2 regions of the Blautia sp. KLE_1732_HM_1032 genome follow, and region 2 is predicted to be linked to the other one. Evidence: riboswitches for the same ligand, from Rfam matches in the RefSeq annotation. Region 2 holds a riboswitch; the other holds the start of a gene.
The links. Region 2 has a riboswitch for thiamine pyrophosphate ahead of thiW (energy coupling factor transporter S component ThiW). Riboswitches for the same ligand answer to the same signal wherever they lie in the genome.
Positions count from the first base shown of each region.

Region 1: it holds a riboswitch for thiamine pyrophosphate, as region 2 does, so the genes downstream of both, thiS (sulfur carrier protein ThiS) here and thiW (energy coupling factor transporter S component ThiW) in region 2, are expected to answer to the same signal.

Region 1 covers NZ_CP102266.1:70,438-77,050, forward strand. The annotation lists gene tnpB (IS200/IS605 family element RNA-guided endonuclease TnpB) at 1-933, shown strand, start outside; gene NQ489_RS00280 (fibronectin type III domain-containing protein) at 1,217-2,335, shown strand; TPP riboswitch at 2,749-2,856, shown strand; gene thiS (sulfur carrier protein ThiS) at 3,105-3,308, shown strand; gene NQ489_RS00290 (thiazole synthase) at 3,472-4,257, shown strand; gene thiH (2-iminoacetate synthase ThiH) at 4,424-5,665, shown strand; gene NQ489_RS00300 (sulfate ABC transporter substrate-binding protein) at 6,281-6,613, shown strand, end outside.
Region 2 covers NZ_CP102266.1:3,483,153-3,489,765, forward strand. The annotation lists gene NQ489_RS16370 (aspartate ammonia-lyase) at 1-743, opposite strand, end outside; gene NQ489_RS16375 (Lrp/AsnC family transcriptional regulator) at 1,143-1,589, shown strand; gene thiE (thiamine phosphate synthase) at 1,690-2,331, opposite strand; gene NQ489_RS16385 (hydroxyethylthiazole kinase) at 2,348-3,250, opposite strand; gene thiW (energy coupling factor transporter S component ThiW) at 3,213-3,767, opposite strand; TPP riboswitch at 4,105-4,207, opposite strand; partial or broken gene NQ489_RS16395 (aldo/keto reductase) at 4,530-5,520, opposite strand; gene arfA (arabinosylfuranosidase ArfA) at 5,591-6,613, opposite strand, start outside.

The DNA of each region.
Region 1 (6,613 bases), 320 kb from region 2:
CTGACTGAACTGAAAAAGCAAGAGGAGTTTGCCTTTCTGAAAGCAGCAGATTCCATTGCATTACAGCAGTCTTTGCGGGATCTCGACCGGGGATTTGTGAATTTCTTTCAGAAACGGGCTTCCTATCCAACCTTCAAAAGTAAACATAACCGGTTCCAGTCATACAGAACGGTAAATCAAAAAGATAATATTCGTATTGTGGGAAGATATATCAAACTTCCGAAACTTGGATTTGTTAAAATACGGCAGTCGATGGAAGTGGAAAAGATTAATCACGTGATAATTGAGCACACACCGGCTGGAAAATATTTTGCGGTTTTAAATGTTGATTTTGAACCGGAACCACGCTCAAATGCTGGCGGAACGATAGGGATTGATGTCGGAATCAAAGCGTTCTACTCCGACAGTAATGGAAATACGGTATCAAATCCCAGATATCTGGAACGCTCAATGCGAAAACTCATAAGAGAACAGCGCAGGCTTTCCCGAAAACAAAAAGATTCCCATAACCGCGAGAAGCAGCGGATCAGGGTGGCAAGAGTGTATGAGAAAGTAACCAATCAGCGGAATGATTTCCTGCAGAAACAGTCAACGATGCTGGTGCGTGAAAACCAAACCATCTGTATTGAAGATCTGAATGTTAAGGGGATGATCCGGAATCATAAACTGTCAAAATCGATAGCGAGTGTTTCCTGGGCAAAATTTTTTGAAATGCTGGAATATAAAGCTGGCTGGTATGGAAATGAAATTCACAGAGTACCAACGATGTATCCGAGCAGTCAGACCTGCAGCTGTTGTGGCTACAGAGATCCACGGATAAAAAATCTGGGCATTCGTATCTGGGAGTGTCCCAAATGCCATGCGGTTCATGACCGGGATACGAATGCAAGTATCAATATTCTGAAAAAAGGACTGCAGATGCAGTCTGCATAAAGATAAAAACTGTACCGTAGGGCATACGGGAACAGTATAAATATAGCTTGTGGACACTGTGTAAGACATTGCAGTACCGTAAGGTGTTTGCCAATGCAGTAGTGGGAGAAGCAAGAATCCCCCTGCTTTAGTTGAGGGGAGTGTCAAGCCATTGTAGAAACTGCCGAATTTCACCAAAAGCCCTGATTCGGCGAAAAATATCATAGCAGGAATAATTTTTATAATGTATACTATATTTGTTAGGGAATCCAGATATACCACAAAGCAGAAAGGAAAAAAGCGTATGAGAAGAAATTGGAAAAAAGCTTTATGTGGCATTTTGACAGGTTTTATGCTTGCAACGGCGGCACCAGCTGCGGTTCCGGAGTTGATCAGTGCGACAGAAGTACAGGCGGCGATAAACGTAGCAACGCCGGCTATGTCTTCTATTAAGATCTCCGGCAGGAATAAGATTATTTTCAGCTGGAAACAGGTAAAAGGAGTTGCCGGATACCGGGTATACCGCAAGACCGGAAACAGCGGATGGAAAGCAGTAAAAACCCTCACAGGAAGCAAAAATGTTACGTTTACCGATACAAAAGTAAGTACCGGAGTAAGCTATACTTACACAGTGAGAGCTTACCGGAAATCCGGAAAAAATACGATCTGGAGTAGATATAATGAAAAAGGTCTGACAGCAATCGCAGGTCTGAATTATCTCACCCTGAATAAGACCAGCCTGACACTGGCATCGAAAAAAACTTATACACTGAAGATCAAAGGCACCAGTCTGAAACCGTCATGGAAGAGCAGCAACACAAATGTTGTCAAGATAACTTCTGTCGGAAAGATCACCGCGGTAAAAACAGGAACAGCGGTTATCACAGCGACTCTTGGTGGCAGAAAATTCACCTGCAAGGTTACTGTAAAGAATCCGACCTCGGCTAATACCAGATTGACGCAGAATTATAGCAAATTGAAAAAATACATCAGTCAGAAAGGCAAATATACTGAAGACGGAAATCAGTTTATAAATGTCAAAGTAGATAAAGAAAGTACTCTGATGATCGGTTATCTGAAGAAAGAAGATAAGATAGATATTGGGATGATGCTCTCTATGCCTTCAGATGGAATCCTTGCCGGACTGGATATTATCGGAAACTGTGTGAAATCTGATACGGTCAGTGTGAAGTCCGCCCTGTCTACAAATGAAGTCTTTCTGCTGGTGACTTCTTCTACAAAAGCATCTGCTTATAAAGGTCAGAATCTGACTTTCTTGTATACAAACGGAAAAAAAGCGATGACAGATCTGCAGGATTCTTCCAATATTATGATGAAAGCGACAATGAAAGTAGCAAATGATTATCTGAAAAAGAATTTAAATCTGACAATGAAAGATCTGGGATTCACTGCTTATAAATAACAGTAACATCCTATGATGATGCCGTTAATAAAATTCGGTTGACAAATTAGTATAGAAAGCATAAGATGATAGTAGCTAAGAAATGTGATGAAATTCAAACATTGGCAAAAACGAAAACCCCGGAAGTCTCGCACACTTCCGGGGTTTTCTATGCCGTTATGTAAGGGGGCTTAAGCCTTTCAGGCTGTTACTGCCTGTCGTTTCTGTCCAGCCATTTGCGAATATAGTAGCTAACTATATCCGCCGTAACAGAAACAAAAAATGTGATGATTAATTCGCACACTGGACTTCACCTCCTTTCTGCTGGAGGGTTGGCAGCATTAACAGTGTACTATAGTTTAGAACAAATTGGAACTATTGTGAGAAAATTTAATACTCTTGACATTGATCATAATTCGTCTTATACTAACTCATGTAAATAACAGGGGAGCTTGTGATGGCAGGCTGAGAGGAAGTCTTCAACTTCGACCCTTATACCTGATTTGGATAATGCCAACGTAGGAACGTATAAGATGAATTTACGGGAGATACTTTGGTGTATCTCCTTTTTTATTGGATGCGGATGTTTTTATCCGATTGAATACGTAAGATCAGGATTTACAGGGAAGGGATCAAGAGCGAACGCTTTTAACCCCGGTATCGACAATTGAATATTGGGAAATTTGAGAGTGAACTGAGTTCATGAAGGGGTGCACCACCGCGGGTGTATTTCTTTGTGAACTCTTTTTTATTGACGAATAGCTTTTGAAGTTTCCGGAAAGGAGAGATCATGATCACAGTAAATGGTGAAAGCAGAACATTGGAAAAGCCGGTGACAGTAACAGAATATCTGGAAGCATGTAACTATGTTCCGGTGCAGGTTGTAGTAGAGCTGAATGAAGAAATCATTAAGAGAGATACTTACGATACAACAGTACTGAAAGATGGCGATGTTGTGGAGATTCTGCAGTTTATGGGCGGCGGAAGCTGCTGATGTCGCTATAGAGATAAAATTAGGTATATATACCACGGCAGTAACTGACAGATAAGTTACTGAAAAAATGCAGATGAAGAATGATCTGGCAGAAGAAGGTGCTGGTTATAAATCGGTGGAAATATTTTCTGCAAACAGACATAAAGAAAGGTGGACATAAAAAATGACAACAGCAAACACAAATGAAGACAAACTGATCCTGGGAGGCCATGAGTTTACTTCCCGTTTTATCCTTGGTTCCGGGAAATTTTCCCTGGAGCTTGTAAAAGCATGTATTGAAAAAGCAGGAACTCAGATCGTAACACTTGCCCTGCGTCGTGCAAATGAGGGTGGACTTGCGAACATTCTGGACTATATTCCGAAGAATGTTACTCTTCTTCCGAATACATCAGGAGCCAGAAATGCAGAAGAGGCAGTTCGTATCGCAAGACTTTCCCGCGAGCTTGGATGCGGAGATTTTGTAAAGATCGAAGTTATCCATGATTCCAAATATCTTCTTCCGGATAACTACGAGACCATCAAGGCAACAGAGATCCTTGCAAAAGAGGGCTTTGTAGTTATGCCATACATGTATCCGGATCTGAATGCAGCCAGAGATCTGGTGAATGCAGGAGCTGCCTGTGTAATGCCACTTGGCTCTCCAATCGGTTCCAACAAAGGAATCTGTACAAAAGAATTCATCCAGATCCTTATCGACGAGATCGACCTTCCGATCATCGTGGACGCAGGAATCGGCCGCCCGTCACAGGCATGTGAGGCTATGGAAATGGGTGCTGCAGCAGTTATGGCAAATACAGCCATTGCAACTGCAGGAGACGTCCGTGTTATGGCGGAAGCCTTTAAGAAAGCTATTGAGGCAGGAAGAAGTGCATATCTTTCCGGTATGGGAAGAACTCTGGAGAGAGGTGCAAGTGCATCCTCACCGCTGACCGGATTTCTTCATGAGTAAAATTGATAAATGAATGATTGAACGCAGAACACTAAGCGGGGGACAGGAGCTGCCTGTGTAGTGAAACACAGGTATTGTCTGGTTTCAATCGAAATTGAGTTTACAGATATGCAGCAGTGAGGACCAGAGTATTGCTGCAATATATGAGAGGAGCGACATAAGAGTAATGGCAGAGACAGTACAGGCCAGTCAGCAGGACGGCCATTTTAATGAAAGTATCGTAAATGAAGAAATTCTGGAAGACATGAAAAAGAATCGTATCGACCACATGAAGTACCTTCCGGATATGGAACAGCTGGAAGAGTCTGATGTGATGGATCAGGTTATTTCCGCAATGAACGCATATGATTATGATAAGTACACAGAAGCGGATGTACGGAGAGCGCTTGTTCATGACAACCGTACACCGGAGGATTTTAAAGCACTGCTTTCACCGGCAGCGCTGCCTCTTCTGGAAGAAATCGCACAGGCTGCACGGATCGAAACAAGGAAACATTTTGGAAACAGTATCTGCATGTTTACACCGATCTACATTGCAAACTACTGTGAGAACTACTGTATTTACTGTGGATTTAATTGCCACAACAAGATCCGCCGCGCACAGCTGAATGCAGATGAGATCGAGAAAGAGATGGCAGCCATTGCAGAAACCGGACTCCAGGAGATCTTGATTCTTACCGGAGAGAGCAAAACGAAATCTAATGTGGAATATATCGGAAAGGCTTGTGAGATCGCCCGGAAATATTTCAAGGTAGTCGGTCTTGAGGTGTATCCGATGAATTCTGATGAGTACGCATATCTTCACAAATGCGGCGCAGATTATGTGACAGTTTTCCAGGAGACTTATAATTCTGATAAATACGAAACTCTGCATCTGGCAGGCCACAAGAGGATTTTTCCATACAGGTTAAATACACAGGAGCGTGCGTTAAAAGGCGGCATGCGAGGTGTTGGTTTTGCGGCACTTCTGGGACTGGATGATTTCCGCAAGGATGCTTTTGCAACGGGATATCATGCATATCTTCTGCAGAGAAAATATCCACACGCAGAGATCGCTTTTTCCTGCCCGAGACTTCGTCCGATCATCAACAACGACAGGATCAACCCGAAGGATGTACACGAACCGCAGCTTTTGCAGGTAGTTTGTGCATATCGTCTGTTTATGCCGTTTGCAAGTATTACTGTATCCACCAGAGAGTGTGAGCGTGTCCGTGACAATCTGGTGAATATCGCAGCAACCAAGATCTCTGCAGGTGTCAGCACCGGAATCGGAAGCCATGTGGATGATATTGAGGATAAAGGTGATGATCAGTTTGAGATTTCCGACGGAAGGTCTGTGGACGAAGTTTTCAACGCCCTGAAAGACCACGGCCTGCAGCCGGTGATGAATGATTATATTTATCTGTGAGATGAAGGCGGCGAAAGAGGATCACGCAGACTACCGAGGATAACTTCTGTAGAATATGTGGAAAACCATTCGCCCGAAAGATCGATTTTTCAGGGTGAGTGTGGATAACTGTTTCGGAAGAATGAATGCAGAAAGATTTTTAGCAAACAGAGGACAGTGCTGGAAGAATTTGTCGTCAGAACAAGAGTGATTTTTCAGTCCGGGTCTGATAAAATGGATATAACCCGGTTTATCTTAAAGAGAAAAATGCAGATGAGGTTTTTGTCAGAATGAAAGAAAAGCAGCTGCATGGAGAAGAACTGACCAAAGAAGATCTCAAACGTGCTGTCAAAGATGAAGCTTACCGCAAAAAACTCCTGGAAGAGCTGACTTCACAAGGTTGATTGCGTTTTCACAAAATCTTTCAACGGTGATGAAGAATATGCAAAAAAGAGTGCGAAATCTATGAATAACAGCTAAAAAGCAGACATAAAAACCTGTAAAATCCGCAAAAATATCCCTGATTCCGAAAACTCCTGAAAACGGTTTCCAATCTAATAGTTTTCATATGTACTTACTCATGTTTATAATAGCCCCAACAACAAAACATGAGGCAAAACACAGGAGGTAAGTATTATGAAAAGAAGATGGAAATCAGCAGTAGCAGCTCTTGCAGCAATAGCAACAATTGGAAGCCTTACAGGCGTAACCACCTATGCGGTGGACAGTGTCAGCATCACCAATGTATCTTATGATCCGACCAGAGAGCTTTACGAGCAGTACAACAAGAGCTTCCAGGAACACTGGAAGGAAAAAACAGGCCAGGATGTGGAGATCACACAGTCCCATGGTGGTTCCGGCAAGCAGGCACTTGAGGTTGCCAACGGACTGGAAGCAGATGTGGTAACACTGGCACTGGAGTATGATGTGGATGCGATCCAGGATGCAGGACTCATCGATGACGGATGG
Region 2 (6,613 bases):
GGCACGATCTTATAAAAATAAGAATCGGAAACATTGATAGCAGTTCCCACTGCAGTTCCTCCAAGGTTTACGGTGTACATTTCCCTGTGAGCCTTTTCGATACGTTTCCTGTCTCTGGAAACCATAGACGCATAACCGTGGAACACCTGACCAAGGCGGATCGGAACTGCATCCTGAAGCTGTGTACGTCCCATAGTGATCACATCATCGAACTCCTCTGCCTTTTTTGCAAGCTCCTTCTCAAGTCTTACCAGTGCTTTTTCCAGAGGTGCAAGAAGATCCAGAACGGTAAGCTTACCGGCCGTCGGGATCACATCATTGGTGGACTGCGCCATGTTTACGTGATCATTTGGATGGACCATTTTATAGCTACCCTTCGGACATCCGAGGATCTCACCGGCTCTGTTTGCGATCACCTCATTCATATTCATATTTGCGCTGGTTCCGGCACCACCCTGAATGGCATCTACGATAAATTCCTCAGCCAATTTTCCTGCGATCACTTCATCACAGGCTCTGACAATGGCGTCTGCCTTATCCTCCGGAAGAAGCCCTGCATTATTATTAGTGATAGCTGCTGCTTTTTTAATCTGTGCCAGGTTCCTGATAAATACCGGATGAAGCTTTGTACCTGTAATAGGAAAATTCTGTTTTGCCCTTAAAGCCTGAACTCCGTAATAAGCCTCTGCAGGCACTTCCATAGTTCCGATCGAATCTGCTTCCAGTCTTGTTTCTGTTTTCATTTTGTCATCCCTCTTCTTTCTTCTGATCCTGTGCACATCTGATTTGCTCCGCCCTCTGATCTCATCTTTTTCAGTCCGACGGATATTCACTGTTTACAAATCATTCTGTTATTTTCATTTTTATCAGCAGCTGTTTTTCTGATGCCTAAGAAGCTAACACTTTCTTTGTGGCTTGTAAATACTTTTAATAGAAAACCACGACTATCCGTGTTTTTCAATAGTTTATATTAATCTTTTTAAGAATTTCTTTTATTTTTCTTATTTTTATTAAGTCGTTTCTTGTGTTGTGATAACACACGCAGTATAATCAATACAGAAAAACATATTTTCAATCCACTTCCCTACGCAGCTCTGTACCAGTTACAAATGACATTTTTTCATCGAAAGGAGACATTCTACATGGAACACAAACTCGACAACATCGACCGAAAGATCATCGAAATGCTTCAGAAAAACGCCCGCACCCCGGTAAAGGAAATCGCAAAGGAAGTCTTCCTCTCATCCCCCGCTGTTTCCGCCAGGATCGAACACCTCGAAAAAAACGGGCTGATCACAGGCTACCACGCCCAGATCAACCCGGTATTTCTCGGTTATCATATAAAAGCATTCATCAACCTGGAAGTAGAACCCAACCAAAAAAAAGACTTCTATCCCTTCATCCAGTCCATCCCAAACGTCATCGAATGCAACTGCGTCACCGGCGATTACTCCATGCTCATCGAAGTAGCCTTCCGCTCCACCATGGAACTGGACCACTTCATCAACGAACTCCAGCAGTTCGGCCGCACCAAAACACAGATCGTATTCTCCACCAGCGTAGAACACAGAGATCTGCCGGTGGAGTAACCACCCTCCCCTGCCGCCTTGAAAAACCAGCCCGTATTTCAACAAAAAAAGAACAGCAATGAACCTCAAATCCACCACTGCTCTCCTTTCATTTCCTAAATCACTTTCCCATCAAAGCAACAATCTTCTCCTTCAGCTCCCGCGCATTCTTCTTCGGATCCTCCGCCTTCATGATCGCAGAAACAACCGCCATACCACTCATACCGGCACCCTCAAGCACATCCATATTCCCGGCATTCAATCCCCCGATCGCAACCGCCGGAATCGGAACCGCCTCACAGATATCCTTCAACGTAGAAACCTTGGTAAGGATCGTCACCACCTTAGTAGTAGTAGGATAAATCGCCCCCACACCAAGATAATCCGCACCAGCCTCATAAGCCTTCACAGCAGCCTCCACCGTCTTGGCAGTAGCCCCCACGATCTTATCCGGTCCCATCAGCTTCCTTGCCACAGCAACCGGAATATCAGAAGCTCCAACATGCACACCAGCCGCATCACAGGCCAGCGCCACATCCACACGATCATCAATGATCAGCGGCACATTGTAACGATCTGTGATCTCCTTCACCTTAAAAGCCTTATCCAGATACTCCCGTCCACCCTTATTCTTCTCGCGAAGCTGGACCAGAGTCACGCCACCCTTACAAGCCTCCTCAACCGTACGGAGCAAAGACTCCTCCGTATGATAAGAACTATCCGTCACCAGATACAACGTTACATCCAAATCTTTTCTATCCATCCTAATCCCCTCTTTTTCAGTACATTTCAATCTTCAACAGATCCAGCAGCTGTCGATCCGAAAGCCCATAGATCTCATCCAGCAGATTTACCTGAAAGCTTCCCGGACCGCGGGAAATCTTCTCCGCTTCCTCGCCGGCGATACCCATAAGTGCAGTACCAAGCACTGCCGCAGCCAGATAATTCCCGGATCTCCCATTTAATTCCATCTCAACGCCAGACCAGACACCTGCCTCTATACTATCCGTCATCTCTTTCGCAATATTATCTTCGCACCCCGGCAAAAACGCCGCAGTCAGTGCACCGACCATACAGCCGGTTCCTGTGATCCCGGACAGCGCCGCACTGCCATTTTGTACCAGAACAACCCGTTCACCATCCGTAACAAAATCCTGTTTCCCGGTAGCCAGCACGATTGCCTGATTATTTCTGGAAAAAGCCTTAAGCACTTCACTGACTCCATCGATATTTTCCTCAGTCAGAGCATCCTCGACACCCGCATCGATTCCGATCGCATGAGACGGCAGCCCGGAAACAGCCAGAAGCTCTGACATATTTCCCTTCAGCACTGCCGGATGACCGATCCTTAAAAGCTCCCTCGCCAGATCCAGCCTGAGATCACTGCATGCAACCCCTACCAGGTCCAGAAGAACCGGAATCTTATTTTCCATCGCGGTTCTCATAGAACGCTTCATTGACTCGATTCTGGCATCGGTAATATTCCCGAGATTCAGCATCAGCGCACCAGCCGATGCCGTAATATCTGTCACCTCTGCCGGATGCTCCGCCATGATCGGCCTTGCACCTACTGCAAGGACCACGTTGGCACAGTCATGGATCGAGATCGGATTGGTGATGCAATGGATCAGCGGCTTTTCTTCTTTAATTCGCTTTCGCAGTTGTAAAATTCTTTGTCTCATATGTTTTTGAACCCAAAGCTGCCTGGAATTTCACCAGAAGACCTGCTTTACTCAGAGCCTTCAGGAAAATATAGGCAACACATCCTCCCATTGTGGTTGCTGCAAGGAACATCGGCGTATAATAAAATGCTGTCAGTCCGCCTCTTCCCATCAGGAATGCCATCACCGGATAAGAAACCATGGATCCGATGATACCTGTTCCAAAGATCTCACCGATCACCGCGCAGATGATCTTGCCTTTGGAAAGTCTGTAGAACACACCTGAAAGGAATGCGCCAAATACTGCACCGGTCAGTGCAAGTGGCGGGATTCCCATGAACATCATACGGATCACGCCGATCATGGTCGCACAGAGAAGGGAATACCACGGTCCCATCAGAACCGAGCATACGATATTGACAAGATGCGCCGTGGGGCACATTCCCTCAATCCTCAGGATCGGTGAAATAACGACACCGATCGCAACCATCATTGCCAGCATTACCATACGAAGCGTGTGCATCCTTTGTTTTTCCATTGTGTTTTTCCTCCCTGAAATATCAGGCAGAGCCCTGTCAGATCCGGGCAAAAGCTTCCCGTCTGCTGCAGTCTGCCCTTAGATTTTGGCGGTCGAAGTTCCCTTACTTCCTCTCACTCCGAAAACACGGATTCCCATCGCTTACATGATCCTTCCGGAAAAATCCTCCGGAATATCACTCTCCTGCCAGACATTAAGGCGCTCCCCTTCCTGCCCGCTCTTTCACAGAAGCTCCACATGCAGTCTCTGTCACTTTCACATCCCCACATTGTCAGACCATTCCAGTTCCATTCCTGCATCCGAAAAGAGCGCATCCCATGGAAAACTCCACGGAGACACGCTCTCAAATCACAATCCCTCCGTTGGCATTACCCAAATCAGGTACGGTCGAAGATCTATCTTCCTCTCAGCCTGTCACACAAGCTCCCGCTGGCTCTTTTCTTTTCTGTTTTTCAATATAGCACACACCTATCCCGTTGTCAAACCTCCACTGCTTATTGCTCTTTGCACTCCCGCCGGAGACGTTACTGTTCACTCCGTTCTCAGCAACACGCTTCGCGATGCACAGAATTTATGCTAATCGCATAAATTCGCGCGGTATGTCTCGGGTTTTCTGTGACCTTCGCTCACAAAAAACACCTCGCGGAATATTACCAGTGAACAGTAACCCGGAGACTTTCCTGATTCAGTTAAACAATTATTTCGACATAAAAAACTCCCTGCTTCACTACTTTTCATAGTAAAACAGGAAGTATATAAATCTTATTTTGAGATCTCGTCGATCAGACGCAACTCCTCAGCTGTTAAACGGTGCACAGTGGATCGCTTTCACATTATCAAGGATCTGCTGCGGCTTGGAAGCTCCGATCAGAACACTGGTAACTTCCTTATGCTGAAGCAGCCAGCCAAGCGCCATATCAGCCAGCTTCTCTCCACGCTGGGCTGCCAGATCGTTCAGTCTCCGGATCTGATCCAGACGCTCCGGCGTCAGCACACTTTCCTTAAGGAATCTTCCATCTTTGCGGATACGGCTGTCCTCCGGGATCCCGTTCAGGTAACGGTCTGTCAGCTGTCCCTGAGCAAGAGGGCTAAAGGTGATCAGACCTTTTTTCAAAATGCCGGTGGTTCTCTTGAGGCCGTTTTCTTCCACAGTTCTGTCAAAAATGGAATACCGGTTCTGGTTGATCACAAAGGGACATTTCAGATCCTTCAGAATCGCTGCCGCCTGGCTTAAGGTTTTTCCATCATAATTGGAAAGTCCCACATAAAGGGCCTTGCCCTGCTGAACCGCTGTTGCCAGCGCCCCCATAGTCTCCTCAAGCGGAGTCTCCGGGTCCATTCTGTGATGGTAAAAAATATCCACATATTCCAGACCCATGCGCTTCAGGCTCTGGTCAAGGCTCGCCAGAAGATACTTGCGGCTGCCCCAGTTTCCATAAGGGCCTTCCCACATATCATAGCCTGCCTTTGTTGTGATGATCAGCTCATCACGGTATGGCATCAGTTCTTCTTTCAGGATCTTGCCGAAATTCCGTTCCGCACTTCCATAGGCAGGTCCGTAATTATTGGCAAGGTCAAACTGTGTGATACCATTGTCAAAAGCTGTAAAGCACAGCTGCTTCATGTTTTCATAATCAGAAGTATCTCCGAAATTATGCCATAATCCAAGAGACACCTTCGGAAGCATCAGGCCGCTTTCACCGCAGCGGTTGTACTCCATAGTTTCGTAGCGTTCCTTTGCAGGTGTGTACATAAAAAAGGCCTCACATAATGTAGCATGATTTACATTTTCTGTAACTGCTTTTACTATACTTCACCGACCCTTATTTCGCAAGACGGATCATATTCCAGCTGTGTTTTGCAAAAACTGCTTCCAGTTTTCCGCCGTCCAGCTTTGAGCACTCTGCACTGGCTTTTACAGGAACTACATTCTCCGGCTGAGCCTCTGTATTGGTTGCCTGAAGATCGTCATTATTGAGTACAATATGCTCTACGATCTTATATCCCTCAAACTGTCTTAAGTCACAGGAAACTTCCATATCCTCATCCAGACTCTTATTCACTGCAAAGATCGTCAGCGTATCCTTTTCCTCATCCCAGACACACACAGAATCCAGATATGGAGCTTCTCCATAAGTCTTGCTTTCATATATAGGTGTGAGAACCTGTGTATTAAGGACGGTTCCTCTTCCAAACACACTTGTCAGCATATACGGATAAAAGATCGTCTGACGCCATGCGCCTGTATCGGATGTCATGATCGGCGCAATAACATTTACCAGCTGTGCCATGCAGGCGATCTTTACACGATCTGCATGACGGAGAAGTGTGATCAACATGCTTCCCACAAGAAGTGCATCCTCAAAGTTATAAACATCCTCCAGCTGATGGGGCGCCTGTACCCATTTTTCCAGCTTTTTATCCTGTTCATTGCTGTGGTACCATACGTTCCATTCGTCGAAGGAAAGATTGATCTGTTTTTTTCCATGCTTCTTTGCTTTTACAGCATCGCAGATGGAAACCACTCCTGAGATAAAATCATCCATGCCCTTGGAGCTTGCCAGAAAATCGGCAGTGTCTCCCGATGCATTTCCATAGTACTGATGCAGGGAAAGATAATCCACCTGATCGTAAGCCTCGTCAAGAACCGTATACTCCCAGGAGCCAAAGGTAGGCATTTCCAGACTGGAGCTTCCGCATGCAACAGTCTCAACCTCCGGATCCATAAATTTCATCAGGCGGGCAGTCTCTGCTGCAACTCTTCCGTACTCTGCCGCAGTTTTATGTCCCATCTGCCACGGACCGTCCATCTCGTTTCCGAGACACCATAATTTGATATCATGCGG